4 regions of the Virgibacillus dakarensis genome follow, and region 3 is predicted to be linked to each of the others. Evidence: riboswitches for the same ligand, from Rfam matches in the RefSeq annotation. Region 3 holds a riboswitch; each other region holds the start of a gene.
What was found. A riboswitch is a leader RNA that binds a small molecule or an ion and turns the genes downstream of it on or off. The one in region 3 is predicted to bind S-adenosylmethionine.
Positions count from the first base shown of each region.

Region 1: another riboswitch for S-adenosylmethionine. It lies ahead of metK (methionine adenosyltransferase); the one in region 3 lies ahead of CZ382_RS17450 (5-methyltetrahydropteroyltriglutamate--homocysteine S-methyltransferase).
Region 2: another riboswitch for S-adenosylmethionine. It lies ahead of CZ382_RS01940 (methionine biosynthesis PLP-dependent protein); the one in region 3 lies ahead of CZ382_RS17450 (5-methyltetrahydropteroyltriglutamate--homocysteine S-methyltransferase).
Region 4: another riboswitch for S-adenosylmethionine. It lies ahead of CZ382_RS19055 (5-methyltetrahydropteroyltriglutamate--homocysteine S-methyltransferase); the one in region 3 lies ahead of CZ382_RS17450 (5-methyltetrahydropteroyltriglutamate--homocysteine S-methyltransferase).

Region 1 is NZ_LT732554.1:2,513,805-2,521,845, forward strand. It holds gene CZ382_RS21575 (ABC transporter substrate-binding protein) at 1-778, opposite strand, end outside; gene pckA (phosphoenolpyruvate carboxykinase (ATP)) at 1,244-2,839, opposite strand; SAM riboswitch class I at 3,029-3,135, shown strand; gene metK (methionine adenosyltransferase) at 3,252-4,451, shown strand; gene asnB (asparagine synthase (glutamine-hydrolyzing)) at 4,612-6,528, shown strand; gene CZ382_RS21595 (C39 family peptidase) at 6,770-7,633, opposite strand; gene CZ382_RS21600 (gamma carbonic anhydrase) at 7,762-8,041, opposite strand, start outside.
Region 2 is NZ_LT732553.1:372,235-380,275, reverse strand. It holds gene CZ382_RS01960 (FAD-binding oxidoreductase) at 1-1,008, opposite strand, end outside; gene CZ382_RS01955 (spore coat protein) at 1,291-1,800, shown strand; gene CZ382_RS01950 (3'-5' exonuclease) at 2,085-2,693, opposite strand; gene CZ382_RS01945 (RDD family protein) at 2,764-3,192, opposite strand; SAM riboswitch class I at 3,404-3,551, shown strand; gene CZ382_RS01940 (methionine biosynthesis PLP-dependent protein) at 3,652-4,764, shown strand; gene CZ382_RS01935 (aliphatic sulfonate ABC transporter substrate-binding protein) at 5,094-6,095, opposite strand; gene CZ382_RS01930 (ABC transporter permease) at 6,132-6,893, opposite strand; gene CZ382_RS01925 (ABC transporter ATP-binding protein) at 6,877-7,659, opposite strand.
Region 3 is NZ_LT732554.1:1,603,623-1,611,663, forward strand. It holds gene CZ382_RS17410 (LutB/LldF family L-lactate oxidation iron-sulfur protein) at 1-882, shown strand, start outside; gene CZ382_RS17415 (LutC/YkgG family protein) at 900-1,610, shown strand; gene CZ382_RS17420 (DUF4879 domain-containing protein) at 1,898-2,275, shown strand; gene CZ382_RS23820 (hypothetical protein) at 2,485-2,967, shown strand; partial or broken gene CZ382_RS17430 (RNA-guided endonuclease InsQ/TnpB family protein) at 3,144-3,731, shown strand; gene CZ382_RS17435 (hypothetical protein) at 3,869-4,261, opposite strand; gene CZ382_RS17440 (hypothetical protein) at 4,479-4,814, shown strand; gene CZ382_RS17445 (helix-turn-helix domain-containing protein) at 4,946-5,242, shown strand; SAM riboswitch class I at 5,677-5,780, shown strand; gene CZ382_RS17450 (5-methyltetrahydropteroyltriglutamate--homocysteine S-methyltransferase) at 5,970-7,079, shown strand; gene CZ382_RS24875 (FIMAH domain-containing protein) at 7,715-7,993, opposite strand; partial or broken gene CZ382_RS17460 (glycerophosphodiester phosphodiesterase) at 7,982-8,041, opposite strand, start outside.
Region 4 is NZ_LT732554.1:1,974,549-1,982,589, reverse strand. It holds gene CZ382_RS19060 (hypothetical protein) at 1-666, opposite strand, end outside; gene CZ382_RS19055 (5-methyltetrahydropteroyltriglutamate--homocysteine S-methyltransferase) at 849-1,961, opposite strand; SAM riboswitch class I at 2,035-2,143, opposite strand; gene CZ382_RS19050 (ROK family protein) at 2,400-3,263, opposite strand; gene rbsK (ribokinase) at 3,331-4,245, opposite strand; gene CZ382_RS24420 (ABC transporter ATP-binding protein) at 4,478-6,253, opposite strand; gene CZ382_RS19035 (energy-coupling factor transporter transmembrane component T family protein) at 6,250-7,017, opposite strand; gene CZ382_RS19030 (ECF transporter S component) at 7,265-7,867, opposite strand.

The sequences.
Region 1 (8,041 bases), 910 kb from region 3:
TGGCGATATCTTCTGCACTGTTTTCCTGAACCCATTGCTGTGCCTTGTAAACAGCCTCTGTAAATTTCCGGATCGTCTCTTTGTTATCCTTTATATAGCTTTCTTTTGCCATGAAAACGGTATAGGGAACGTGTCCGGACGCTTCACCAAATGACGCGATGATATGGCCTTTTCCTTCCTTTTCAAAAATACTCGCAGTCGGCTCAAACAATTGAACGTATTCAGCATCCCCTGAAACAAATGCACCTGGGATATTTGCAAAATCAACGTTCTGTAATAAATTTAAGTCTGCATGTGGATCGATATTATGTTTCTTTAGAACAAATTCGCCAACCATTTGCGGCATCCCACCCTTACGCTGACCTAAAAATGTACTGTTTTTAAGTTCATCCCACTTAAAATCTGGGTGTTCCTCTTTAGCTACTAAAAAAGTCCCATCTGTTTGGGTTAATTGGGCAAAGTTGACTGCGTAATCCTTTGAATCCTGGCTATAGACATAAATAGAAGTTTCAGAACCGACAAGCGCAACATCTGCACCATCTGACAACAAGGATGTCATTGTTTTATCACCGCCCCATGTTGTTTGCAGCTCGACATCTAATCCTTCCTCTTCAAAAAGTCCTTTTTCAATTGCAACGTATTGTGGTGCGTAAAATATCGACCTGGTAACTTCAGCCAGTTTGATTGGTGTTTTTTCCGTTTTGGTATCGGAATTGCATGCTGACAGGAAAATAAGCATTAGACTTGAAAATAGCAGCAAATACGTCAACTTTTTCATCCATATCTTTCCTTTCCATTTCAAATGGGGTATTTCAAAACAGTGTATGTTTTCGAGGAAAATGTGTGAATGCCTAGTTTACATTCTAAGTTGAATCGCTAAAAGAGGTACGTTCATCCGTAATGAAACTTGTTTCGGAAAAGCACAAAAGCACACTAGCCGCTAAGCGCTGGAGCCGGACGTGGCTTACTCTGCTGGGAGCAGAATAGAGCCTAAATTTATATACTTTCTTAGCTGATAAAAAAAACCGACCTCCATTAAGAGATCGGCAGTCAGGATCATCTGACAATTCGCTTTTCATTCATACAAACTGGGGCAACTAACCAATGCCGCCAGTTTTTCCTTCCATATAAAAATCCATTTAGGATGAGGAAACATGTTAACTGATCAAAGATTAATCAGATGTGTTCAAAAAAACCGCTTATCATTGGTGACTTTTTGAACATCATCCGTTTATAACGAAAATTATTGTTCAGGTTTATACAATGGCCCTGCCTGAACAATTTGCTCACTTGCTTTAGTGAATTTCCTGAAGTTATCATGAAATTTTAGCGCAAGCGCTTTTGCTGCATCATCATAGGCTGATTTATCAGTCCATGTATTTCGTGGTATGAGCACCTCGTCGGGAACACCGGGTACGTGCATTGGAATTTCCAAGCCAAAGATGTCTTCTTTGACTGTCTCAACAGTATTTAATTCACCTTCTAATGCGGAATGAACCATTGCTCTCGTGTAGGAAAGTTTTATACGATTGCCTACACCATATGAACCACCCGTCCAGCCTGTATTCACCAGGAACACATTGGAATTGAACTGGTCGATTTTCTCCCCCAGCATTTCGGCGTAGGTTGACGGTGCTAAAGGCAAAAACGGTGAGCCAAAGCATGCTGAGAACGTTGCCTGTGGTTCGGTTACACCACGCTCTGTACCTGCCAGCTTACTCGTGTATCCACTTAAAAAATGATACATCGCCTGCTCTTTCGTTAGTTTGCTGATTGGTGGCAGTGTGCCTGATGCATCAGCAGTTAAAAAGATAATGGTATTTGGATGGCCAGCGACACTAGGTGTAACGATGTTATCGATATTTTCCAGCGGATATGCTGCCCGGGTATTTTCAGTTAATATCGTGTCGTCATAGTCCGGCAGCCGTGATTCTTCATCAATGATGACATTTTCCAGGACGGAGCCAAACCGGATTGCATTAAAAATTTGTGGTTCCTTTTCATAGGAAAGGTTGATACATTTCGCATAACAGCCGCCTTCAATATTAAAGACGCCATTTGGGCTCCAGCCGTGTTCGTCATCGCCAATTAGCCGGCGATATGGATCAGCAGACAGTGTCGTTTTACCTGTCCCGGACAGGCCAAAGAATAACGCGACGTCACCTTCCTGACCAACGTTTGCCGAGCAATGCATGGATAAAATATCCTTTTGCGGCAGCAAATAATTCATAACCGAGAAAATCGATTTTTTGATTTCTCCGGCATATTCCGTTCCGCCGATTAAGATGATCCGGCGCTTGAAGGAAACGAGAATGAACGTTTCCGAGTTTGTTCCATCGACTGCTGGATCTGCTTTATATGTTGGTGCAGAGACCACTGTAAATTCGGCTTTATGTGTTTTAAGCTCTTCATCTGACGGTGTAATAAATAATTGTCTGGCGAACAAGTTGTGCCATGCATATTCGTTAATAACCTGAATCGGCAGGCGATGCTTTTTATCTGCTCCGGCAAACCCCTTAAAAGAATATAATTCGTTCTTATCTTTCAAAAAGGCCACAACTTTTTCGTATAGCCGGTCAAATTTATCTTCATCAATTGCCTGGTTCACAAGACCCCAGTCGATAAATTGTTCACAAATGTCATCCTTTACGATAAACTTATCTTTAGGTGAACGTCCAGTATATTTTCCGGTAGTTGCCTGGATAGCACCGGTTGCCGTTAATATCCCTTCATTTCTGGCCAATATTTTTTCTACAAGACATGGTACCGATAAGTTGTGCTGGATGTTCCCTTGTGCTAAAAGTTCATCTGCCAATGTTGATCGTTCCATCGATTTCATATATGATACCTTCCTTTTTGATGGATTTTTATCGTCCTATATACGTTTTACTGCGAATCTGGTTATTAGTATAACACATTTATTTAATTAGTCCATACTAATTTAATGTTTTATTTAAAATGTTATGCAATGGCTGTGAAAAGTTGACAGAAGGGAGGGATTTCGGGTAGGATATAGTCTGAACGGACTCTCTTATTCAGAGCTGGTGGAGGGACAGGCCCGATGAAGCCCGGCAACCATCACAATAGTGAAAAGGTGCTAATCTGATGCAAGGATATTTCCTTGAACAATAAGAGCGAAAGGCCACAACTCCTTTCCTCATGCATGCAGGAAAGGCTTTTTTGTTTTTAAAGGAATATTTACTGAAATATATAGAGTTCCGTACCACGATTTAAAGGGAGAGATTTGGCCTATGGCTGCAAATCGTCGTTTATTTACATCTGAATCGGTAACAGAGGGCCATCCAGATAAAATTTGTGACCAGATTTCAGATGCGATTTTGGATGAAATTTTAACGAAAGACCCGAATGCCCGTGTTGCCTGTGAGACTACAGTGACTACAGGATTAGTATTGGTTTCAGGAGAGATTTCTACTAGTACCTATGTAGATATTCCCGCCATTGTTAGACAAACCATTAAAGATATTGGCTATACAAGGGCAAAATTCGGATTTGATGCAGAAACATGTGCCGTGCTTACGGCAATTGATGAACAATCACCGGACATTGCTGGTGGGGTAGATACTGCATTGGAAGCACGTCAAGGAAAAATGTCAGATGAAGAGATTGCTGCAATCGGTGCAGGGGATCAGGGCTTAATGTTTGGCTTTGCTTGTGATGAAACGGAGGAATTAATGCCATTGCCGATAGCGTTAGCACATAAATTGGCAAAACGATTGGCAGATGTCCGGAAAGATAAAACACTTGCATACCTAAGACCTGATGGGAAAACCCAGGTAACAGTCGAATATGATGAACAGGATAACCCGGTAAAGGTGGATACGGTTGTTATTTCTACGCAGCATCATCAGGATATCTCAACCGAACAGATTGAAAAAGATTTGATTGAGCATGTTATTCGTCCAATTGTACCTGTGAATTTATTAGATGAAACAACCAAGTATTTTATCAACCCGACCGGCCGCTTTGTTATTGGTGGGCCACAAGGGGATGCCGGATTAACGGGTCGGAAAATTATTGTCGACACGTATGGCGGCTATGCCCGGCATGGCGGAGGCGCATTCAGCGGAAAAGATGCAACAAAGGTAGATCGTTCAGCAGCATATGCCGCTCGTTACGTGGCGAAAAATATTGTAGCTGCAGGACTTGCTAAAACGTGTGAAGTACAGCTTGCCTATGCGATCGGTGTTGCTGAACCGGTATCGATAGCGATTAACACATTTGATACCGGAATTGTCAGCGAAGAAAAGCTGGTGGCAGCGGTCCGGGAATTGTTCGATTTGCGTCCGGCAGGCATCATCCGCATGCTTGATTTGCAACGACCAATTTTCAAAAATACCGCCGCATACGGACATTTTGGCAGAACCGACATCTTATTTCCGTGGGAGAGAACGGATAAGGTTGAAGAATTGAAGGCATTAGTGAAGAAATAATTTCAAATTGAAAATAGATCACGTCTTCTGATTAAAGGGAGGACGTGATTTTTAATAATTTTTGATATTATTTGAGGGCTCTTTCCATATCGAAATAAACAATCATTTATGGTATACTCGGGAAAGGTACTATTACGAATCTTGAGAGTGAGGCTAGAGCATGTGTGGATTTATTGGGATGATCCGCAATCATCCGAGTATGCCTAATGAAGAGACAATACATGTATTTGAACAGCAAAACAATATTATCACCCACAGAGGGCCGGATGATGAAGGTTATTTTCACGATGAATATGTATCATTTGGGTTTAGACGTTTAAGTATTATTGATATAGAAAGCGGCCAACAGCCATTGAGCTATGATGATGAAAAAATATGGCTTATTTTTAATGGTGAAATTTATAATTATGTAGAACTGCGTGAGGATTTAATAAAAGAAGGGTATTCCTTTGCAACAGAGTCAGATACTGAAGTAATTGCCGCATTATTTGCTAAACATAAAGAACAGGCGTTTACTTATTTGCGAGGTATGTTTTCTATTTTGGTATGGGATAAGGAAAACGAAACATTATATGGTGCGCGTGACCCGTTTGGTATTAAGCCATTGTTTTACCGGGAAACAGAAGAGGGTACTATTTTTGCCTCGGAGAAAAAAAGTATTTCGTTAATGATGGAAAAAGAAGAAGTAAGTGATGAAGCATTACAGCACTATTTAAGCTTCCAATTTGTACCGGAGCCATTAACGATGACGACGGGGATTAAAAAGGTGGAGCCCGGCCATTATTTCGTGAAAAAGCCTGGTCAAGCTCTTTCCTTTACCCGCTACTGGCATGCGACATTTAATCCCGTTTTGATGGACAAACAGGATTGGATCAAGCGTATTCAAGACGTGATGTATGATTCCGTAAATGTTCATATGCGAAGCGATGTGCCAGTTGGATCGTTTTTATCGGGTGGGATTGATTCAACCTTGATCGTTGCGATGGCAAGGGAATTCAATCCAACCATTAAGACGTTCTCGGTCGGATTTGAACGGGAAGGCTTTTCCGAAGTTGATGTTGCCAAAGAAACAGCGGAAAAATTAAATGTGGAAAATATCTCTTATATTATTTCACCTGAGGAATACGTGGATAAGCTCCCAAAAATTATGTGGCATATGGATGATCCACTGGCAGATCCGGCATGTGTACCGCTGTATTTTGTCGCTAGAGAAGCCCGGAAACATGTAACAGTTGTTTTATCTGGTGAAGGATCGGATGAATTATTCGGTGGCTATAACATTTATCGGGAACCAGAATCTTTGAAGCTGTTCGAATCCATTCCAAGGCCTGCAAAAAATCTGCTGGCTAGAGTAGCAGACGTGTTGCCAGAAGGGGTGAGAGGAAAGAGCTTCCTGGAACGTGGGACAACACCGCTTCGCGAGCGTTATATTGGCAATGCGAAAATGTTTGAGGATGAAGAAAAACGGCAAATTTTACAGCATTATAATGAAAATCTGTCCTATCGGGAGATCACTGGGAAACTTTTTGACAATGTAGCAAATTATCCATTAGTTAACCAAATGCAGTACGTTGATATTCATACCTGGATGCGCGGAGATATTTTACTGAAGGCGGACCGGACAACAATGGCAAATTCACTTGAGCTGCGTGTCCCGTTTTTAGATAAAGAAGTATTCCGTGTCGCCAGTGAAATACCAGTTGATCTAAAAATTGCCAACGGAACAACAAAGAGTCTTTTGCGTGAAGCATCGCGTGGAATTGTTCCAGATCATGTGCTTGACCGTAAAAAGCTTGGATTCCCTGTACCAATTCGCCATTGGCTGAAGAACGAATTAAATGGCTGGGCAAAACAGCTGATCCATGAAAGCGAGACAGATCATTTGCTCTATAAATCTTTTATTCTTGAATTGCTTGAGGCACATTGCCAAGGCAGGGGAGACTACAGCAGGAAGATTTGGACCGTGTTAATGTTCATGCTGTGGCATCAGATTTTTGTGGAAAATAAATTTGATATTGCTGAATTGAGCAAACCCGATTTTGTAGTGGAACCTGTTATAGGGGAAAAACAATTCTAAACGAGTGGGAACTTTGTCGGATGGGTAGAAATACTATCGGAATCGGAAATATTATCCAAAATGAGTAAAATACTATCCGAAAATGCAAAATACTATCCAAAATCGGGTAAATACTATCCGAAAATACAAAATACTATCGGAAACAGGTCAAATACTATCCAAACGACTAGAAATACTATCAGAATCGGAAATACTACCAAAAACAGGTAAAATATCCAAGAGTAAAAAGCAGGCGATTACGCTATAATATCGTAATCGCCTGCTTTCCCATTTGGATCCATGCAGCTTTAAATTCCTCAATCGGAGCTTTTTTATTGCGCTTTAATGGATCATTGAAATAGATATAGTCCTGGTCATAGCCGGTTATCAGTACCGAGTGTTCCCGCATTGTTACGTTGACTGGACCGTCTTTCGTTTGCCAGGTAATAAATTGATTCTTAGGCAGTTTTTTATAGGCGGCGTTGATAATAACCCAGATAGGACGGTCGTGATTTAATTGGTTGATAATTTCAGTAAAATCCTGCCCGGAAAAATCAAGCACCCGTTCCCCGGCATAATCCATGGCAAGTTCCGTTACCGGTTTGTGGTATACGCCAAGCCCCGGTGTGGAAAATGAATACATATCACCGACGAACCCTTCATTCGGATTACCGAAATGAATCCCTTCTTCCGTCTTTTTATATGGCGTTGGGTCACGCTTTACCCGTTTTGCTAATTCCAGCTTGTCTACATGAATGTCATGGTAGGCCAAGAGCATTGCCAGGCTTGTAACTTCACAGCCGCGCGGTAATTCAGGCAGCTGGCCAATTAACGGTGCTTTTAACCGTACGGATTCCTTCACTTGCCCCTGTTCATTTGATGTCATTGCTTCTGCAGGCTCTATCAGTTTCAGATCGTTTTGCGTGGGCAACAGGTTTTTCACCGAAGCAACTAGTACAGATTTATGTTCATTTACGTACATAGAACCAATAGTAATCGAGGTTATGGTAAAGAGAACGCCATAAAATATAAAGGAATTGCTGATCCATTTCCTCGATATTTTACTACCTGCTACAATGAAATAAATCGCTATGATTCCAGAAAGAAAGAATAGTGTAATGTGCAATTTGGACACTCCAATAATAAAAAACTAACATATTATATATCGGTATTAATTAAGAACCATAAAGCGGCTTGCAGTTCAGCGGTTTCCAAACTAGAAACAGTAAACTGGCTGACGAATGGAACAACCATCTATAATTCAATACCTGTATCTGTATGCTGTTTATAGTATTGCCCTTTTTCCACATATGATTTCCGGACACGTTCCATTTCCGCATAATCTTTTTCTGTCAGTTCCCGAACTACCTTGGCGGGTCTGCCTAATGCCAAGGTGTTTGGGGGTATTTTTTTACCAGGAGGAACAAGGCTTCCAGCACCAATAAAAGCATTTTCGCCAACCTCTGCACCGTCCAAAATAATGGATCCCATGCCGATTAACGCATTTTTACGTATCGTCGCACCATGCAATGTT
Region 2 (8,041 bases), on a different contig from region 3:
CATCTGTTTTTTCCCAGGATGGCCATGTATATAGGCGTATGCAGCATTATGCCTCGCCTCCCAAAGACGATTTCTTCCCGCTGTATCGGTTTCAAATTCGATATCCTGACAATTTCGATCAAACACGATTTCTCTGGTAAATTCAACATCCTGCTTAAGCCCGGCTTCATTTCCGTGAAACTCCAGGAACAATGTTGGTACCTCTTTATAGTCCGTATCACTAAAATGATTCATTTGCTTAATTGACTGTGCATCGGCAAGTTCAACCCGGGCAATCGGAACGCCAGCCTGCAAAATAGCAATAACCGCCTCCACCGCATCCTCAACACTAGTAAATGAAGCTCGTGCAGCCATAATATGTTCTGGAATTCCGTAAACTTTTAATGTCAATTCCGTGAAACAGCCTAATGTTCCTTCTGAACCAACAAAAATACCATTCAGATCATATCCGGATGACGATTTCGCTGCCAAGCTACCGGTATGTATGATCGATCCATCCGCAAGCACGACCTCCAAATCTCTTACCTGATCACGCATAATTCCATATTTGACCGCAGTTGTTCCACTTGCATTTGTTGCTGCCATTCCGCCAAGCGTCGCATCTGCCCCAGGATCAACGGAGAAAAATAACCCGTATTTTTTCAGCTCTTTATCCAACTGTGATCTTGTTACTCCTGGCTGTACGCGAACTAAAAAATCCTTCTCCCTTACCTCCAAAACCTTGTTCATTAAGGAGAAATCCACAACGATGCTTGACTTATAAGGAATAACGTTTCCTTCTAAACTCGACCCGACACCAAAAGGAACAACCGTTGTAGTATACTTGTTTGCCAATTTTACAACCTCGCTCACCTCTCGTGCACTTTCCGGAAATACAACCGCTTCCGGCAAATGCGGAGTATGGTAGGACTCATCCTTGCTATGCTGCTCTAAAATTGTTTCGTTATCCGATACCCGATCCGCATCCAATGCTTGCTGTAATTCTTCAAGAAGTTTCAAAACAGACATCCCCTTTTTGATATGTGAATAATCTAATATTCTCTATTCTTATCATATCATATTACCGCTTCTCTCGGACACTTCTCATTTAAGTTATGAGTATGTATTTAACCCTGACATCTGCCCAAAATCATTTTTTATAGTACCCATTTTTATTGCCCTGAATATAGTGAAAATGACTAGTTTAAGGTGAATGTTTAAAAGTACTGGTAAAAATGATACACCGAATTTCTTCTCGGTCCTTTTTATCTTCATTTTAAACACATATTTTAAAGGAGGAAAATTAAAAGAATGGAACAATCACGGAAGCACCGCCCAGAGCATCTTGCTTGGCATGAAACGCTTGAAATACATGAACTTGTCGCTTTTCAGTCAATTGGATTGATGAAATTAAAAAGTTCAGTAGGCGAAGTAAAAGACAACATGCTCCGAAACCTTTATGTCCAATGTATTAAAGATATAGAAAATAATATTAAGGAGCTTGTCCAGTTTTATTCGCTGGCACCTCGGGAAGACGATGAAGAAAGAGAGTTCCGAAACCTTGGAACCGGATTCTATGCAGGTGACCTGCTAATTTTGGCAAAAACCTCTGTAAAAAACTATGCAACAGCAATCACCGAAACGGCAACACCAATGTTACGGGAAACATTAATTAAACATTTGCAAAAAGCGATTGAAGCCCATGCAAACGTATTTTCCTATATGTATGACAAAGGCCTTTATCCCGCATATAATCTAGAAAAATTGTTAAAAAATGATTTAAAAAATGCCAATATGGCGTTACAAATGCATTATAAATAGTTTAGTTATGTCCATGTTCATTCAATTTAGGAGGTCGGGGGCAGTTAAGTTCGTGGTTGCAAGCATATAACTGTCTTCCCCCTGCTTAGTTAAAGAAATTGCATTGTGACAAAACAACTTTAAAGTAGAAATTGATCCTAATGTACGTGACAAAGAGATAATTAGTGCTGTACTTAACTCCTTGAAAACTAAGGGGGAGTTACAGCCCCTTAATGCGTGACTCCCCTCTAAAATAATTATAGAGGGGACTTTAATTCTATATCATGATTTATACCATGTTAATTTTAAAAATAAATCCGCTTCCTTTGATTTGTCCGTCTCATTTTTGGCGCCGTATAACCATGCTCGAAGATCCGACCCTTGCTCATTTTACAATAGGCAAGTAATGAATCGAGAATACCATCATACTGGTTAACAGCATGTTGAAACACGGTTGCTGCAACACGTGCATCCTCCAATGCATGGTGATGGTCAAATGCTATCCCATGATGGGCCGCAACCGTGTTTAATTTATGATTGCTTAAATCCGGCCACACGCGTCTTGAAATATTCGCTGTACAAAGATAATCCAGCTCCGGATAGGCTAAATGGAAATAATCCAGTGTGTTACGGATGACACTCATATCAAAGCTGGCATTATGAGCGATTACCAGATTATCGGCAAGGTATTTATGTAACGTCGGCCACAGTTCCGCAAATGTTGGCGCACTTGCAATATCACTTGGTGTGATACCATGAATAGCGATATTAAATGAACTGAATTCCATTAACGGATTGATTAGGGTGTAATACTCATCAATAATTTCATGTTCATTTGCCACTACAATACCAACCGCGCACGGACTGTGACGTTTGGCATTTGCTGTCTCAAAGTCAATAGATGTGAACTGCACAATTTCGCCTCCTTATTAATCATTGGTATATGATCGGCCGCTTCATACGTTACATGTACCGGCCGATTTCTCATTCTTCCCGGTAAACCACTCTCGTTCCACATATTATATCATGAAGTGCTTTCTTTTCCTTATTCCAGCCTGCCATCATGAATCCAATCAACAACGGAATTGCAGAAATAACATAGGCAAATGCTCTGCCAATCGATTTCAATAAACTGATCTGTGTCATATCTCTATAGTTCAACACTTGAATCTGACATATCAGTTTTCCCAGTGAACCTTTGAATTTACTACCGGTAAAAATGATAACAAAAATAACAACATAAATAAGATTCGCGATGTCCTCTGATCTTGAGGTTTCCTCCAATCTATTGTTAAAAAACTCCTGATCGTTAAGCAGAAGCGCAATTAAAAATGCCATTAGCATCGTGATGACACCATCAATGAAATTAGCAAAAAACCTGATCCAGAATCCTGCTGGCTTGTAATCTTCCACGTTCAACACCTTCCATTGTCAGTAGTACCTTTCATTAAAAATCCAATGGGTATCATATTATTATTATTATAACAGTCTTGAATTGGCTAACGAAATGATAGCTTCTTTGGAGAATAAGCTTTTTTACTTTACCAATCCATAATTTTTTCTTGACTTTTTAAAATAGGGATTGTAATGTATTGATTAATATTAAAAAATTCCATATGCAAGATTCTTATCCAGAGAGGTGGAGGGACTGGCCCTTTGAAGCCTCGGCAACAGACTATAAAGGATGTTCAAAAAGTTACCAAAGAAAAAGCGAACACCCACTTATACAAGTACTGTGCCAATTCCAGAAGCATTATGCTTGAAGATAAGAAGAGTGGTCAAATCAAATCGTGAAGCCTCTTCTTATTTTCAAAGGAGAGGCTTTTTTACGTTTTAATTAGGTTCCCTTAATTTTTTCCAGGAGATGATGACATGACAGAGAGTAGTATTGAAACCAGATTAGTGCAATTAGGTAACAACAGTGACGAAACGACAGGCGCCGTCAACCCACCGATTTATTTATCAACGGCCTATAAGCACCATGGGCTTGGCAAATCAACCGGATACGATTACAGTCGGACCAAAAACCCTACCCGCTTTCTTTTAGAAGAAGGGATTGCAAACTTGGAATCTGGTGAAAGAGGTTACGCCTGCAGCTCCGGTATGGCAGCAATACAATTAGTACTTTCCTTGTTCCGTTCCGGTGATGAGCTAATAGCTGTTGCGGATATTTATGGCGGTACCTATCGTTTGCTTGAGCACTATGCCGATACCTACCAAATCCAAACAACATATAGTAATTTTACAGAGATCCCGGAGACAGAACAGCTTATTACAAATAAGACAAAGGCAATATTTATCGAAACGCCTACAAATCCCTTAATGCAAGAGATCGACATTAATCTGGTTGCGGAACTTGCCCGCAAGCACGATCTTTTACTCATTGTCGATAATACATTTTTAACGCCTTATCTACAACGTCCATTAGAACTAGGAGCTGACATTGTGATTCATAGTGCCACCAAATATATTGGCGGGCACAACGATGTGTTGGCTGGGTTAGTTGTTGCAAAGGGAAAAGAACTTTGTGATAACTTGGCTACTTTTCATAATGCATCGGGTGCTGTACTTTCCCCTTTTGATTCGTGGCTGCTAATAAGAGGGTTAAAGACCCTTTCCTTAAGAATGGAAAAACATCAGGAAAATGCCAGAAACCTTGCCACATTTTTAGATGATGAACCTAACGTAACTGATGTGTTATACCCCGGAAAAGGCGGAATGCTTTCCTTCCGTCTCAAAAAAAGTGAATGGGTTGATCTATTTCTACAGCGGTTAAAACTCATTACTTTTGCGGAAAGTTTAGGCGGAGTAGAGAGTTTTATAACATACCCGGCGACACAGACACATGCTGATATCCCAATCGAAGAACGAACAAAGCGCGGAATTGATGATCGCCTGTTACGTTTTTCCGTCGGGATTGAGCAAGTGAATGACCTAAAAAAGGATTTGCAGCAGGCACTTACTAAATTAGCAGAGGTGGAATGAAGTTATATATTCTGGAGGATCGTTTTAAGAAAAGCGCAAGCGCCCGTTTAGCAACGTACAAACTGGAGCACTCCGCAATGAGATAAAGGAAACATGCCCCTGCAAAAGGGGTATGCCGACGTTGGCCGCAAAGGCCGTTTTTAGTCGGCCTTCCTTCTCCCCGAACCGATGTTGACTTATCGTAATGAAGGAGTGTGAAGTTTGCTAGTTGCTGGGCGCTGGAGCTGGACATGGCCTACTCTAACGTAAGCAGAATAAAGCCTGAATTTTCATACTTTTATTTACTTTTAAACATAAGAAACAGCCTGCATTGGAGGCTGTTTCTTTTATTATTTATTAATAAAGCTTTTGTCAACGAAACCGGTAAAATCAGGTTTTTCTTTAAGAAATTGCAGATCATAGGAGGAATCTCCGAATGCCTGGATTGCCTCCTGGTCGATGTCATACACGAAATCTGTTCGCGCCCACGCACTTTCCATTACATCATGATCCAGTTTTTGACCTGTTATTTCATCAATACTTTTAATTGTGATATCAATCGCTTCTTCTGGATTTTCATTAATGAACTCAACTGATTCCTTATGCGCATCAATCAGGTTCTGGATAAGTTCCGGATCGTTTTTAATCATGTCGGAGCTGGTAACGAACACTGCTGCAGGTAATGTCTTGCCAAATGAGATTTCATCTGAATCAACGACAACGTTCGCACCCACCTCGGCTTCTAAAACAGATGCCCATGGTTCCGGGGCAGTGGCCACATCAACATCACCCTTCTCAAACATCGTTGTATATTGGGCCGGCTTCCCGGTTACATGCTTCATGGTTCCACCAGTTCTATCAGAGGTAATCCCTAATTTTTTCATGTAGGTTTCAAATTGAACATCATGTGTACAGCCAACACGGGGAGAAATAAACGTTTTCCCTTTTATATCTTCCACTGTTTTAATACCACTGTCTTCGCGGGATACAATAACTGTTCCGCCGGTTGATGATGATGCAACAACCGTAACATCTACACCGGAAATGAAATTATTCATTGCAGGTCCTGGACCAACAAGACCGCCCTGTATTTCTCCTGTTGCAAGTGCCGTCATAAATGCGGATCCATCGGGAAATGTCCGATATTCTACCTCGACATCATCACCCAGTTGATTTTCGTACATCTGCTTTTCTTTTGCAATCATTGCTGGCGCATGATTCAAGTTAGGGAAATAGCCAATGACGACCTTTTGCTTGTCACCGGATGAACTGGAAGCGTTAGAGCCCCCTCCGCACGCACTTAAAATGAGTAATACACCCATCATGAAATATACAAACCCTTTTTTCACCATCAAAACCCCTCTCCACTATTCATTTTTGATCTGTTATTATGCTGCTTCTTCCAAACCCCAACGTCTTAATACCTTATTTTCGATCCGGTGAAAGACAAGCTGATCGACAATAGAACCAATTACACCAATGATCATAATAATTCCAATGACGAGACTCATGTTATTAAAGTCGGATGCATAGGAAAGTGTATATCCTAACCCCGGACCTGTACTTAAAAGCTCGGCAGCCATTAAAGCACGCCAGCTAAAGGCCCACGCCAGACGTACACCGGTTACGGCATGTGGAACAGCGGCCGGAATGACCACTTTGAAAAATAAATCCAATCCTTTTGACCCCATTGTTTTAGCAGCTTTCAAATAAATTGGCGAAACATTTTTTACTCCAGTCCGTATGTTCATCGTCATGACAAACGTTCCACCAATAACAACGACAAATATGATCGATGTTTCTCCAAACCCAAACCAGATAATGGCTAATGGAACCCAGACAATACTTGGAACACTTTGGAGTGCCAGAATCATTGTTCCAAGCGTCTCATCGGCTGTTTTCACTTTTGCCAGTAAGACCCCAAGCCCTGTTCCGATCAAAATAGCAAGAAAAAGACCGATGAACAAATGCCGGAAACTTGCCGTAATATCGTAGACAAGTGTCATATCCTTGAAGCCTAAATACAGTTCGTTTACAACCGAAAAAGGGCTGGGTATCATTGACTCTGGCCAGACACCTAATAATACAATTCCTTGCCAGACTAAAAGAAGAAAGACGAAAAACATGATTCTTTTAATGACTACCGGCATAACTGAGCTCCTCCTGCATTACTTTGTCTATTTCTGATTTTAAAACAGCCATTACCTTTTCCTCTAATTTTGCCATATCTGCTTGTAATCGCGGCCTGCCGAGGTTTACATTAAAATCCGAAATAATTGTTCCTGGTCTGGCGCCCATGATGATAATTCGATCAGATAATTTAATCGCCTCCCGAATACTATGTGTCACAAAAATGACGGTTTTTTTCGTGTCCAGCCAAATCTTTTCTATTTCGTCCTGCAAAATGCTTCTTGTTTGTTCATCCAATGCGCCAAACGGTTCATCCATTAATAACAATTCCGGATTCATCGCAAGTACTCTTGCAATCGATACACGCTGTTGCATGCCCCCGGAAAGTTCATGCGGATAATGTTCCGGAAACTTACTGAGCTGCACCATTTGCAAATATTTATCGGCAACGCTTAACTGCTCTTTTTTGGCCATTTTTTTCCGTAGCGGGAACATAACATTTTCCCTTACATTCATCCAAGGGAACAAGGCAGATTCCTGAAAAACTACCCCTCTATCGGGACCCGGTTTACGTATTTCCTCTTCTCCCAAATAAACAGATCCCGACGAAGGCTTCTGTAAACCGGCAACCATTGATAACAGTGTTGATTTTCCACATCCGGATGGTCCTAATAAAGAAACGAACTCCCCTGCTTTTATTGTTAGATTAATATTGTCCAAAACTAACAATGGGGGGTTTAGCTTATTTTCAAATTGCTTTGATAATGCATCTATCTTCAAATCCATTGAATGCAGCCCCTTATAGATAATAATTCCTATCCAATTAATATGAATTAAAATGTATTTTAGCACGATATTCATCTTTTTCCAATAGGTAAATGCCTAATAGCCTAAATATTTTTAGATAAGAAAAGCGCAAGCGCCCGTTTAGTGGCGTATGTGCTGGACTGAACCGAAGGAGATAAAGGAAACACGGTGAGCTGAGGCCTACAGGACGTAGGTCAGTTCGGTGTTGCGACAGGACGTCGCGGTTTTAACCGAACTTCCCCTTTTACCGATGTTGACTTATCGTACGGAGGCGGGTGTTGTCCACTAGCCGCTGGGCGCTGGAGCTGGACATGGCCACTCTTGATCATGAATTAATATCGCTAAAAATTATACTTTACTT
Region 3 (8,041 bases):
ACTGGAACGGATAAACCGGAAGAGCTTGGCCTATTTGCCCGCGAGCAGTTGCGCGAAGAGTTCTTGGATGCTGACATTGGCATTACTGGCTGTAACTTTGCCGTTGCCGAGTCTGGTGCCGTCACATTTGTTACCAATGAAGGAAATGCACGGATGGTTACAAGCCTGCCAGATACGCAAATTACGGTTATGGGACTGGAACGGGTTGTACCGACATGGGAGGAATTAGATGTCCTTGTCAGTCTCTTGACGCGCGCAGCTGTCGGACAAAAATTGACCAGTTATGTTACTTCCATTACGGGTACGCGGCTCGAAGGGGAAACGGATGGACCTGAGGAATACCATTTAGTCATTGTAGACAACGGTCGTTCAAAAATATTAGGTTCGGAATTCCAATCTGCGCTTCACTGTATTCGCTGTGCAGCATGTATCAATGTTTGTCCCGTATATCGTCATGTAGGCGGTTATGCGTATGGCTCGATTTATCCGGGCCCAATTGGAGCGGTACTCACACCACTGCTTGATGGGTACGAAGACCATAAAGAATTGCCATACGCATCATCACTATGTGGCGCCTGTACGGAGGTTTGTCCAGTGAAAATACCGCTTCATGAACAGCTGATACGTCATCGACAAATTATTGTGGAAGATGAAGGAATGTCACCTGTTTCCGAACGAATTGCGATGAAAGGATTCGCCAAATGGGGGGCAAGTCCTGCCGCCTATAAAATGAGTGCGGCGGCTGCCCGTCCTGCGTTAAAACCTTTCTCAAGACACGAAACGATTAAAAATGGCCCAGGACCATTAAAGGATTGGACAGTGAACCGTGATTTTCCTCTACCTGCTAAACAGACTTTTCGTTCCTGGTTTCAAAAACGGTAAAAAGGAGGAGAGGCAAAATGACGATTAAAAATCGTGATTCTTTCTTGGATAATCTAGCGGGGCAGCTTGGACGCAAGCGGAATACGAAAGGTGTTGAGCGCCCAAAATGGAGTATCAATCCACAACATCGTGTCTTAAAAGATGCCACACAAGATGAACTAGTAGAAGTTTTAGAAACACAATGTAAAGAAATTCATACCGATTTTATAAGTACAGACAAAAAAGGGTTGGCTGATGCTTTAGAGGAATTTATCGATAAATACCATGGAAAGTCCATTGTTTCCGCTGGTGGTCCGAGGATAAATGAATTTGGATTAGCTCAGCTTTATGAAAAGATGGCTGCTGATGGAAAGGACATTCATCTCTGGGATGAGGAAAAGGGAGAGGAAAACAAGGTATTTGCCGAACATGCCGATATTGGAATAACCTTCAGTGATATCACCCTGGCAGAGTCAGGAACAGTGACGCTGTTTAACGATAAATACAATGGGCGTTCCATTAGCCTATTGCCACAATCCTATATTGCTATTATTCCGAAAAGCACGATTGTACCAAGAATGACCCAAGCGACGGAAAAAATCCATCAGCAACATCAGAACGGACAGCTTGTTTCATCCTGCGTTTCGTTTGTAACAGGTCCGAGTAATAGTGCGGATATTGAGATGAAATTAATTGTCGGTGTCCATGGACCGGTGGCTGCGAGTTATGTGGTAGTGGAGGACGCGTGAATTTGTAGAGATGTGTTTTGTTATTATGATTAGAGGGACATTACTCCAGTGTCCCTTTTAGATTTGTCAATTTCTTATATTTGGTATTGTAGCCTTCCAATAATGATCCCGTGAAACTACAAGATTAATGAAGTTGCAATTCGGATAAGGATAATTCAGAGTAAAAATAATTTATGAAAACAATGTTTTTCCCCTAAATATTTTTATAAATATTCCGATATAGTAAATATATTCTAATAGAGAGTGAATTTTGATTCTATTAGAACAAAAAAATAAGTATGAAGAAAATGATTACAGTAGTAAGGGTAGTGTTAACAGTCTTTCTGGCGGTAGGAACAGCTTCAGCATCTTTAAAAGAAGAATCTATTGATTTGCAGAAGGATTTGCTTAAGGAACAAGCTCTACAGTCTTTTCAAGAGGAATATCCTGATGCACAATTTATTAATGTAGACGAAGCGGAAGGAGAATCGGCAGAAACTATGACACCTTTTCAAGGAGCTGCTTCTCCTTTAACTTCTTTGAGGGTATATGCCGCTATTTCTACTAAATATCCACAATATGAATATTTTGCATTGAATCAACTAACATCTACTGCAGACCATGGTGGAGAAGAAATGTATATTGTTACAAGAGAAATTGGTTATAGTAAATTAAGGATAGCATAAATGGGTGGCGAGGATATACCTATGATTATGACTGAAGACATTGATTTTGAATGGTGATAGAATTGTTGACGGAACTTTTAGATGGTGGGACGCCAGTGGATATGAGGAAAGTAGATTTACTTACCAAGCTACCTCTATCAATGATCCTTGGAATACAATGAACGCTTGGGTGAATATTAGATAACAAGAAGTTTATAGGAGAATATAATATGAATATCAATCACATTACTTCAATGCCATCACATGCGTTATCTGCTAAGTCAGCAATAAGAAACACAGAAACTGAAGACCAATTTAGCAAAGAAGTGGAGAAAACGCAAAATACGTCCTTAATGGAGAAAGATACATCAAATATATGGGAAGAACTTTCTAAAAAATATGATGTAACCAATGCTACCTTTGATGAACTTAAAGAGATTAGTATGTCGTTATATGAATACGGTGAAATTTCTTTTAAGGAACATGCTATCTTAACTTTTGATTTTGACAGAGGAGCAGAATCATTAAAAGAGGAGATATCTGGATTATCCCCTAATTTTACTATGTATGCCACACAAGCTGATGCATCTGGAAAAAGAAATTGGATAGAAGAATTTCAAGCAAGAGCAGATAGAGCATTCGGATACGGTAATTTAATTGGACACCATACGAATCTAAGTTTAGCAGGAATTTTACAGAGATTAGAACGTTAAAGTGCTGAATTAAGGTATTTAAATGATAAGAAAAGTAGATAAACGGTATGTAATAAATTCTTTTAACGTACTTTCGAAAGAAGTCTCCCTCTTCAAGCGTGTGAAGGGCGTAGCCCAACGGTAAGGGGGAGATGAATTTCGGTTGAGTGACAGCCCAAAGGCTTTTTTTGCCTTTTTTGTTCAATAAGGAAATTGAAAGCGTTGTTGGATTAGATTTTGCGATGGATGGGCTATTTGTCGATAGTGAGGGTGAGAAAGCCAATTACCCTAAGTTCTATCGACAAATGCTTGAAAAATTAGCAAAAGAACAACGTAAACTTTCTCGTAAAAAGAAAGGGTCTTCGAACTGGAATAAACAACGCATTCAGGTAGCTAAAATTCAAGAGAAAGTTGCCAATCAACGCAAGAATTTTCTTCACCATCAATCAAAAAAATTAGCAACTAAATATGATGCCGTTGTGATGGAAGATTTAGACATGAAAGGGATGTCACAAGCTCTAAGGTTTGGCAAAAGTGTCGCTGATAATGGTTGGGGAATGTTCACCTCTTTCTTACAATATAAACTACAAGAACAAGGGAAACAACTTATCAAAATTGACAAATGGTTCCCATCCACCAAAACTTGTTCAAATTGTGGTTCAGTAAAAGAAGTCAAGTTATCTGAACGTACCTACCAATGTACTTGTGGTCTAAGTATCAACAGGGATTATAATTCAGCACTCAATATCAAAAAAGAAGGCATTCGCTTATTAGCAAGTGTCTAATAAAAATTTAAACTTTTGGAACAAGAGGGTTAGCTTGGTCCATTTCGTCAGCTACCAAAAGTGGCGATTACCCAAGAAGCCCCCACTTCAAGCAACCCGTAACGGTGGTAAGTGGTGGGAGTAGTTCACTTAAATGACTACACTTCCTTAACCGAAATCGCCGCGGTAAAAGTCGTACTTCTGCATCCCTCAAGATCATTCTCATCCAATAACCCCAAGCTAATAGCTGAACTTATCTTTTCCTTGTCCGGTATTTTCACGACTTTAATCAAATCATTCAGCTTTAACTCCTCTAAGCGGTTAACGGTAATTTCATCATTGAATTTTTCCTTTTTGCGGATTTGCCGTTGGAGTTTGTAACCGCCATCTTTTATTTCCCCTTTTTCATCGGAGCCCACTTGCTGATCAAAATAAGTGTGAAACAGGTTCTTTAGCTGGTTCATTTCCTGTTCGATTTCTTTCTTTTTCTTGTTAAGATCATAATATTTGGCCAATGTTTCCCCAGTAATAAACGAATCATGCTCGATCATGATACCACTCCCTATAAAAAGCACTTGATAGTGAATCTTATTGCGGAAGGTGAGGGATTATTACTCGTATTTTTGGTAATTGTTACAGTGTCGGAGTATATCAATCAAAGTTATGTTAGAAAACTCCTCCTGCCCTTCAAAACTTTTTATAGAAAATATTGAATGTTGATGGCATAAATGCTATCATATTGGTAATAATATAATAAAGGATAAAAAAATGAGTGAATCCGGTAAATTTAAAATAATATACGAAGGAAATGTAAGTGAATTTGAAAAGCAAATTTTATACAATTCGGATCAAGAAGTTATAAAGGGTAAGCCTGGGGGTTGGTGCCAATTGGCAGATGTTTATGCACGGCAACTTGCCATAATTAGTCACAATCCTTATCCAGAGGAACTTGACGGGGGAAAATCAATGGATGACGAAACACCTCCATCTGTAAACATATTTATAAAAACACCATATATGGGAACCTTTATAGGTGGGGTATACAAGGCGGATGGGCTGGGAATCATCGGATTATTTATACGATCCATAATTATCATAAGGTAATCATGCTTTATTACTTTGACAAGCAATACAATGGCTTAATTAAGCGAAGGGATATCGTTCCTGCTGAATTAACATATGAGAAATATTGTGCTTTAGATCCGAATCTTTATTAAGTGTAAGGAGGTCTTAAAATGAGCGACTTTTTTAAAAAGTACTCTGAAATCCGTGGAGAAAATCATGTGCAAACCCTGCAACTGGAAGGACGTATAGCGGTACAAATTAAAACAATACGTAAAAGCCTAAACTTGTCTCAGCAAGGTCTTGCGGATTTGGCAGGTGTCCCCAAATCCACAATAGGGAGAATTGAAGCTGGTTTAACTAGCCCTAGGGTGGAAACATTATTGCAACTATCCAGAGCTTTGGATACCCCCTTTATTATCGATGGAACTAATAACAGTGACAACCACAATTTATATATACAGGTATAGTATAGGATGAACTTCACTCCGATCATAATTAATAAAAAACGAAGCAAAGCACCAATTTTGCTTCGTTCCCTATTTAATCACCGATCACGCAAAGCCTCATTTAACATATCCGGATCATTCGTAAACTATTCCGGTCACGCCCCAGTCCAATAACTCTTTCATACCTTCTCTGGTATTTACCGTATTGGGGTGATAAGTAAGTTATGCTAACGAGCTTTGTGCACATACATCCTAGTCAATCTTCTTACGGCTTATATCAATTCCCACTGTGTATTGTTCAATTTGGCTCCATTCTAAAACGGTAATTGTTACAGGTCTATAAGTACGAAATTAAGGATGCATAATTCAAGGTAAAAATAAAACTTTTATTTTTTTCTTGACATTCAGAACAGATAGATGTAATTTAAATAATAACAATTTCAATATGCAATTTTTTCTTATCCAGAGAGGTGGAGGGACTGGCCCTTTGAAGCCTCGGCAACAGACTCGAGAAAGAGTACTGTGCCAATTCCAGAAGCGTAATGCTTGAAGATAAGAGGAGCGAATAGCTATGGTAACGAAACCTCTTCTTATTTCAGGAAGGGGGTTTTTTGATTGTCAATACAAAGGCCCCTCGTAATCTAGCAGGGAATGAGAGGTGTTGCGGGGAGTATCAAAACCAATTTTGCTGCAATCATGTTGTTCGTTAAACCAGGAACATAAAAAAAGAGGAAAGAGGGAATAGAATATGTCTATTACATTAACGAAAGCACCATTTAAAGCTGATCATGTCGGAAGCTTGCTCCGTCCAGAAAATTTGCATCTGGCAAGAAAGGAATTCAAGGAAGGAAACATCTCTGTTGAACAACTACGTGAGGTAGAAACAAAGGAAATCAAGCGGATCGTTGACAAGCAGATTGAAGTCGGCTTGAAAGCTGTAACCGATGGCGAGTTCAGACGCAGATTCTGGCATACGGATTTCCTGGAACATTTAAACGGCGTAGAAGGCTATGTTCCTGAAACGGGCTACATTTTTCATGGCAATGAGGAAACAGAAAGGTACAATGTTCGAAACACAGGAAAGATTTCGTTCAATCCAGATCACCCGTTTATCAAAGACTTTATCCTGTTTAATGAAATTGTAGGAGGCCGTGCAGTTGCCAAGCAAACAATCCCGAGCCCTAACCAATTATTTAACGAAGGCATCCGCGCTGAAACTATCTATCCGGACATCGAGGAATATGCAGATGATATTATCCAAACCTACCGGGATGCGATAAAGGCATTTTATGAAGCTGGTGTACGATACTTGCAGTTTGATGATGTTTATATTGCCGGACTTTCTTCACCAAACATTCCGTTCAACGACGGTAAATACTCCAGAGATCAGCTAATTGATTTGGCACTGCGAGTTGTTAACAGCGTGTTGGAAGGAAAACCAGTAGATTTGCATGTGACAACCCATCTATGTCGTGGAAACTACCGATCTAACTGGGCATTTGCCGGAAGTTATGAACTTATTGCCCCAACACTATTTGCCAAAGAAAACGTAAATGGATTCTTCCTGGAATATGACGATGATCGTTCAGGTGATTTTAAACCATTGGAATATATTCCAAACGGAGGGGCTCAAGTCGTACTTGGACTTGTCACATCCAAATTTGGTGAGTTGGAAGACAAAGAAAAAATTAAGGCGCGGATTAAGGAAGCTTCGCAATATGTACCGCTCGAGCAATTAGCCCTGAGCCCACAATGTGGATTTGCTTCTACCCATCATGGAAATAAATTGACAGAAGAGGAACAGTGGGAGAAGCTGAAATTTATTGCCGATATTGCGAATGAAGTTTGGGGATTTTGACATTTTGCCAAGTCGACTAAAGACTAAGAAAGCAATACCAGATTTGTCAGCAAAAAATTTTATTCAGAGGAATTGGGTTGGCAGCCGGGTTATGGCCTTAAACCTAAACTTGGTGAGCGTTGAAATGTCCAAAGATAAGAAGATTTTCATTAGGAACTTCCTATTAGGAGGTTCCGTTTTTTATTTTAAACACGAGAGCTAAGAAATGAAGGATAGATATGCTGCCAAAATGTAACAATCAACATATGGAACATGACTAGTAGAACATACCAGAAATTCCTTCCAGTTTAATTAATTCACATGATCCCATTGACCTTTGTTACATTGGAAATAGAATCCAATTCCTAAATTTTTCTATGGGGTGCGAAACTTAAGATACAGAAATCCTCAAAAAAAGAGAAACCGCAAAAATACGAATAAAAATGACCTCATTACATCTTTGCAGTTTCTCCATTTTTCCAACGCATTTATTAACTTATCTTTATCATAGCAACGAAATCTGTGTAGAACATTATTTTCTAAACCCTTTCGTTACAGCAAAAGACAATGTTTCCTATATCTTTATCCATGTTAGATTCAACAGTTGCAAATGTGCTAATTTCTGATCCTAACTTATGATTGGCTTCAATACCTTTTTATGATTGCCATTTTTCAATCAATAGATTAGCCTGAAGCATCAGGCTGTCATATGCTTCTTCAGTTATCCATTCTTCACTTTGATAGTGATTAAGCAAGTTCTTAAAGCCATTTGCATGCTTAACAACTTTGTCTCTTGCTGCTTCATCTTCAAAATGACTTATTGATGTTAAATGGATAGTTAGAGCATTGAATGCTTCCTCGTTTTCAATTGCTCCTTTGTCATAAAATTTATCTACTAGACTTTGTATATAGGAAGCACTATGAAATTCAGTAATGACGTCACTAAAAAGGTCAGGGTAATTTGTAAATAACCCCGTGACCCC
Region 4 (8,041 bases), 370 kb from region 3:
TAACAAAATCTTGGAAACTCTATTTAATGAAATCCTGCCCAACTCCAGGAATTCCAATACCTCGTCACTGCCATCTATCACACTGTATCCGCCATATGTATTCGCTTTACTGCGATTTTCTACTAAAATCGGATTCACCATTTCCCGCAAATCACCCAGGGTCAAATGACGATTTGCATCTTTTTCTCGCTTTTCAACAAGCTTATAAATCGCTCTACTGTCTAAATCCTCTACTAAATCAAGCGTAACCATTCTTATAGCACCTGTTTCATATTGGAGAAAAAGCATACAATCCGCAGCATGAACATATTCCAGAAATGAATAATTAGGAGCTAGTTTGATGGCAGCAAGAGCTGTGGAGCTCCTTTCGACCTTTGGAATTTCCAGAAAATCGGTCACACTTGATTTTGTTATGTTTGCTTCATAATATTTCATTGTTTCTTTTTGTACTCTTTCATTTGCTAATTTTACATATGAAAAAAGAGAATGATCGGCTGTTGCCTTATTTAGTTCTTCCTTTACAGCATGCGATGCAATATAGCCTGGTACACCATCAAGCCCGGTAGCACCATCAACCGCAGCATAAATCCCTGCTTTTTCATTCATTACACAAGCGTCTTCGTTTATTTCTCTACCGCCCTTTTTGTAAACATTGCTTACCTTCAAGGTAAAACAGCTCCTTAACGTACATTTTTGTATTGAAAATTTCTTTGTTACCAACATAACATATTTGAAAAAACAATACCCCTAACCAAAAGAATGGCGAACAGTTTCTCGCCGCTCGCCAATTCACTATAATATATTTATCTTTTTTGTCGTACAATTTGTAATACCCTTTGACAAGAAAATTACCAAACCTCTTCCGCAATTTCAAGTACATGCCGAATTTTCTTCCATTGGTCTTCTTCACTAATGTCGTTGCCTTCCTCGGTTGAGGCAAAGCCACATTGCGGGCTTAGACATAGCTGGTCTAATGGCAAGTATTCACTTGCTTCTCCAATACGTTTTTTGATTTTTTCTTTACCCTCCAGTTCACCCGATTTAGTTGTGATGAGACCGAGCACAACGGACAAATCCTCCCTGTTCACATATTGGAGCGGTTCAAATCCTCCAGAACGTTCATCATCAAATTCCAAAAATAAGCCATCCACGTTCAGCCCGCCAAAAATGGTCTCGGATGCTGGATCATAAGCTCCTTCTGCAAAATAATGCGAACGATAATTCCCCCGGCAAATATGCATGGTAACCAATAAATCAGCTGGCCGTCCTTCAAGTGAATCATTAATCGCTTGGGCCGCGATTTTCTGCATATCTTCCGGTGTATAACCTTGCTCGCGAATGGCTGCTCGTCCTTTTTCCGATAAATAGGATGACCACGATGTATCATCAAGCTGCAGGTATCGGCACCCTAGATCATAAAATCCTTGAATAGCTTTTTTATAGGCATTCGTCAGGTCTGGGAGCAATGCTTCCAGATTTCCATAGACATTTGGATCAATGCTACCACGAAGCAACAGCATATTCGGACTCGGAATCGTCATCTTAGCCACATAATCAGATCCTACATGCGCTTGCAAAAATCGGAAATGATTAAGCATTGGGTGGTCATCATGAAAATCTACTTTACCTGTAACACGAATGGAACGATTTCTTGCTTCAATACCAACAAATTGCAAACCGCTGTCCGGATCGTAACCTTCCACACCAGTCAGTCCTTCCAAAAAATCAAAATGCCACCACGAACGGCGAAACTCCCCATCCGTAATTGATTTCAAGCCTGCTTCCTTTTGCTTTTCAATCAGCTTGATGATTTCCTCATCCTCAACACTGCGCAATTGTTCCCCGGTAATTTCCCCAGCGGCAAATTGGCTTCGTGCATGTTTTAATCGCTCTGGTCGCAGAAAACTTCCTACATGATCACCTCGAAATGGTGCTTTCTTTTCGATTTTTGTTGTTGTCATCCCAATCAGCTCCTAAAAAATGTAATAAAAAAATTCCTCCGATATGAAGGAACTATGGATAAATATAGTCATCTTCTTATCTTCCAAGCTTTCAAGCACTTGTTAGAATTAGCACCTTGCCCACGATTAGACAGGTTGCTGAGGCGTCTTTGGGCTAATCCCTCGACCTCTCTGGATAAGAACTGCTTGTATAAAAATGTTGAATCCATCATACCAGTTTGACGGGAAATTGCAACTGTTTTGTATTTTGAACTTTTTGGAAATATCTGTCCTACCATTGAACAAAGATAGTTTCGTGTTCACATTATTGCAAGATTACTTGAACCCTTAATGTCATGCATGGCTACCGCTTTTTTTTTTCGAATGTACACTTTGATAGATGGGAGGAAAGAATAAGGAATGGATTAATTACCTTACCCTATTCACACACGTCCCCATTCAATTTCTTAACATAACCGGTACGAGCGCCATCGCACCTCTAACCCCCTGTTCGTCGTTAAGCTCGGGTGCGACAATAAACGTATCGGCATTTTCAATCGTCAAATAACCATTCATCATTTCCAGGAACTTTCTCCGAATAAGCGGGTACAGCTGTTGCTGTTTCATGACTCCACCACCCAAAATAATTCGCTCGGGCGCTAGAATCAGGAAATAATTCATGATCGCTTGTGCCAGATAATAGGCTTCTAGTTCCCAGACATGGGAATCCGCAGCTAATTGATGCCCCTTTTTTCCATAACGCTTTTCAATTGCTGGACCTGAGGCAAGGCCTTCCAAACAATTTCCATGATACGGACAACCTCCTGGAAATGCATCATTTTCATGCTGCTGGATAAGCACGTGTCCCATTTCCGGGTGGCTTTTTCCAACATATGTATTCCCGTCTTGAACGTAGCCCGCTCCGATTCCCGTCCCGACGGTAATATACATACAGCTGTTTACATCTCGCCCTGCACCATATTTGTACTCCGCAAGTGCTGCAGCATTCACATCTGTGTCGATATATACCGGTACCTTTAAATCCTTTTTCAATTTTCCAAGCACATCATATTGTATCCATTTTGTTTTCGGCGTATTTAAAATCGTCCCGTATGTATCACTTTTTTTATCTAAATCAACTGGACCAAAACAGCCAATTCCAATTGCTTCTACTTTGTATTCACGAAAAAAATTGTTAACGTCCTTAAACGTTTCCTCAGGGTCTTTAGTTGGGAAGCTAGTTTTTGCAATGATATCTCCTGATTCATCGCCAACAGCACAAACGAATTTCGTTCCGCCAGCTTCTATTGCGCCTATGAGCATGGTTTTATCCCCCTTTTTACATCTTTGTTTTTTACGAATTAGCGATACTACTTTATTTTATAGTCCATTACCCTTCCAAAAACGCTGATAATTCCTTTACATCTGGAAACGAAATTTGGGTACCTTTTTTCGTTACACTCAATGCTGCAAAAGCTTGGGCCCGCTGGATCGCTTGCGCTACATTTCCATTTCGCACAAAAGAATGGGCAAAACAGCCAATGAATGCGTCTCCAGCTCCTGTCGTGTCAACTGCTTTTACTTGATATGCATCAAAGCGACGTATGTCATTACTAGTAACCCAAAGTACACCACGACGACCTAACGTGACAATGACATTTTTCACCCCGTTTTCGAGTAAAAAAAAGGCAGCATTTCGAGCCTCTTCATCTGTTTCTACCGCCATTCCTGTTATCATTTCTAATTCTGTTTCATTCGGTACAACAAAATCACACATGGAAATATACTTGAAATCCAGCTCTTTCGTTGCCGGGGCAGGGTTAAAAATAATGGGAATATGATGCCGATTACCAAATTCAATTGCATGGTAAATAGTGGGTAATGGAATTTCCAGCTGCAGAACTAGTAAACGACATTTTTTTAGTTTTTCGGCTGCTTGATCGACATCCTCAGGTGAGAGATACTGATTCGCTCCTTTTATAATTAGTATACGATTTTCGGAATTAGCATCGACAAAGATTGGTGCTGCACCACTTGCGACTCCAGGGACTTTCTGTACAAATTCCGTATCAATTTCATATTTTTTCAAGTTTTTAATCGTATTGTCAGCAAATATATCATCACCCACTTTGGTAAGCATCGTGACGCTTGCACCCATTTTAGCTGCTGCAACAGCCTGATTCGCTCCTTTCCCCCCACATCCCATCTCGAAATTGGGTGCTTCAAGCGTTTCTCCTTTTTTTGGCATTTTATCAATATATGTAATTAGATCCACCATGTTCGAGCCAATAACGGCAATATCCACACCAATCATCTCCTTCATATCTAACATATATGACGTCGGTAAATGCCAAACATTTTTTAGAGTCTTTCTATTAGATTAGCTGAAAATTGATTTAAAGTCTATGATATAACAGTTGTTTCAGTGAGGAAACCTGACTGACTAAACACAAGGATGCACATTCAGTTAAAAACTGCCAAACTCGGCAGTTCAACTGTTTCCTAATTAATGAACAAAAATCCAGCCTTATAGAATACTACCCCAGCCTCCCCATCAATTTCTCCTCCACGAAATAACTATCATCCAAACCAAGCCGCTTAGCTATCCGCATCACATAAGGCTGTTCCAAACCGGCGTGTTTCAGTACCGGTTCATTCGAAAAGACATTTCTTGGGTCGCCATCCAACAACACCTGACCTTGGTTAAAAACAACAATCCGTTCAAACACTTCGGCTGCAAAGTCCATGTCATGCAGAATACAAATAACCAGCTTCCCGGCACGCCTTAACTCCTCGATGATATGCTTGATCTTTTCCTTTCCAGCGTAATCCTGTCCCATCGTTGGTTCATCAAAAATAAGCACATCCGTGTTCATCGAGAGAATCGAAGCGATAGAAATCATTTTTCGTTCTGATAAATTTAAGTCGTATGGGTTCTTTTCCTTATATTCGTCCAATCCGACTTTCTGCAGTGCGTTTATTGCATTTGCCTCTGCATCCCCTTCTCTCTGACCAACATTAAGCGCGCCGAACTTGACTTCCTCAATTACTTTGTTTTTAAATATTTGGTCATTCGGATTTTGAAACACCATGCCAATCTGCTTAGCGATTCCCGCTGCAGTGGATTCGGTAATGTTTTTTCCATCAAGTAAAATTTTCCCTTTTGTCGGGTTGAGCAATCCTTTGAGTAATTTTACAAACGTCGTCTTCCCTGCTCCGTTTTGCCCGATAATCCCCGTCGACAAATCCTTAAACGTTAAATCAATACCCTTTAATACCTCGATATCTTCTATATAACTATAATGAAGATCCATCACCTTTAACTCCGACTTTGATCGTTTTTCATCTGTACCCGATCGATTTTGGACGCCGATCGATCGACTTTCCTCTGCTCCTGATCGACTTTGCGTTTGGCACACATTACTTCCCGACCTATTTTCCTTTATGATGGCTTTTTGTCCAGCGTGTTTTTCCATTTCTTTAGCCAGTTCCCCTTGTACTTCCTCTATCGTAACCGGATAATGACCTGTTTCCGGATTTTTTATCCCAAGTTTTTTCGCCATCCTGGTAATAACAGGGGGAGTAACACCATAATTAAATAAATCTTCCAAAGAAAAAATAGCTGCAGGGCTATCATAAGCAATTCGTTTTCCGTCATCAAGGAGCAGCACTTTATCGGCATATTGTGCGACTTTTTCCATTTTATGCTCTGCCATAATAATGGTAATTCCTTCTCTTGTCAGATTCTCCACAACCTTAAAAACCTCTTCAGAACTCTGAGGATCCAATTGGGATGTCGGTTCATCAAGAATGATCACTTCCGGTTTCATTACGATCACACTGGCAATCGCCACCCGTTGCATTTGCCCACCGGAAAGCTCAAATGGATTCTTTTCCCTTAGATCACTAATATTTAACAAGGTCAGACTTTCTTCAATCCGATCGATCATCTCCTTCCTTTCCAGCCCAATATTTTCAAGCCCAAACGCAATCTCATCGAACACGTTGAATTTTGCACCGCTAATTTGGGAAAACGGGTTTTCAAACACGAGACCTACCTTGCTAACAATATCAGGCATACCGTGTTGCTTAACTTCCATTCCATCAAGCATTACTTTTCCGCCGTATGCCCCCTTGAAAAAATGTGGGACAAGCCCGGACAAAGCAAAACAAAGTGTCGATTTACCGGCCGTATTCCGTCCGATTAGTCCAATAAATTCACCCTTTTCAATTGTGAATGACACGTTATCAAGCACCAATTTTTCTGTATCCGGATATTTATATTTCAGCCCTTTTACCTCGATCATACTCATAAGCAAATCCTCCAAACGATCGCCCCGACAAAAACAACATACAAAAACAACTGAATGATCCCCTGATGGCGATAATCCTTCTTTGCATGAAGAAATGTCTTGTTCTGTTTTGTATTAAATCCACGCATTTCCAGAGCAATTGCCCGTTCACGTGTATCATTCAGCGAATTAAGCACAACTGGTCCAATTAATGGAAAAAAGGCTCTCATTCTTACAAATAGATTACCTTCTGTCTCCATCCCCCGAGAACGCTGGGCATCGGTTATTTTTCCCATTGTAGCTTGCATTTGCGGGATAATTTGTAAAACAGATAACAGTACATAGCCAATTTTTGGTGACATCCCTTTTTTCATCAGCCGTTCCATCAGTTCATCAGGCTTTGTCGTCAAGATTAATACGCCAAATGAACTTAGCATATTTATTACGCGAAGTGTAATTAGCAGTGCATACGATAACCCCTCTTGATAAAAAGCAAATCCGCCCAGTGAAAATAGAACCGTTTTATTATCAGGATGAAACGCACCTTGAACGATAATGATCGATACAATCAAGATTATGCCGATAGCAATAATTGGCAATATTTTTCTAAAGACCTTGCCAATGATTAGCAAAAGTACACTAATCGCGGTGACGGCAAAAACGAAAGTATGAATTGGCAGGATATACGTAACCGCAATGCTGACAATAACATAAAGCAGTTTTGTAAGCGGATCGATATCGTGCATGAGCGATTTTTTGTCTACATATAATGTCATCGACTTCATGTTATCAACCTCTTATCACTAAGTTAGAATCAATGCACCGTCGGATTTGATATTCCAACTGCAGAATGATTGGGTATCTGTTCAGCGACTTTCAGACTATGTTCAGGCGATTATTCCAGTATTTCAGCAACTTCCGGGTTTGGTTCAGCGACTTTATGCCAAACTTCAGCAACTTTTCAAGAAGCTTCAGCATCTTTAGAGTTAGACTTCTATCGGCAAAGCTTCATTTTGCTAACGACCAATTCACCTAAAGCTCTTTTATTTCATTATCACTGCGATAAATATTCGTAAGTGTTTTCGGCAATCCTTTAAAGAGCAGGAAGCTGATGATAACCGTAACAACTTTATCCGGCACATCGACAACAATACTATCAGCAAATGATGCTATCCACACAGGCATATCCTTGGAGACGAGAAATGCATAAAATGCGTCTCCCCATACATTTCCGGTTTGTCCACCCCAGAAAATAATATTTAGTGGCGTCGAAATGGTCGCTGCGGCAAATCCTACGACAAACCCGATAACGATTGCCTTTTTGACATTGGCAATCCAGCCTTTATACGCCATAACTCCGACAATCAAACCAATTGCACCGCTTGTGATTGCGTAAACTGTTGAAATGGGATCAACTGTTATACCGTAAATAATATTATTAATAATACCTGATGCAGCTCCAATCACTGGTCCTGCCAGCATACTGGATAATACAGTGCCAATCGAATCAAGCCAAAGTGGCAACTTTAACAACCCGGCAAATAATTTTCCAAGATAGTTTATCCCAATTGCCGCAGGTATCAAAACAATCGCAGCAGTTGATAATTTAAATGACCACATACTTTCCTTACTCATGTTTCTCCCCCTTTATATGGATTTGATGTTTCGGTAACTGCAGACTTCCTAAAACAATATATGCTTTCGTTGGACCAGTTAATTCATCAGTCCTGCTCACTCCAATCATTATTGTTTGATCGACATTTTCTGCAATCCCTTGTGAATACTATCACATAAGTGGAAGTGACCACC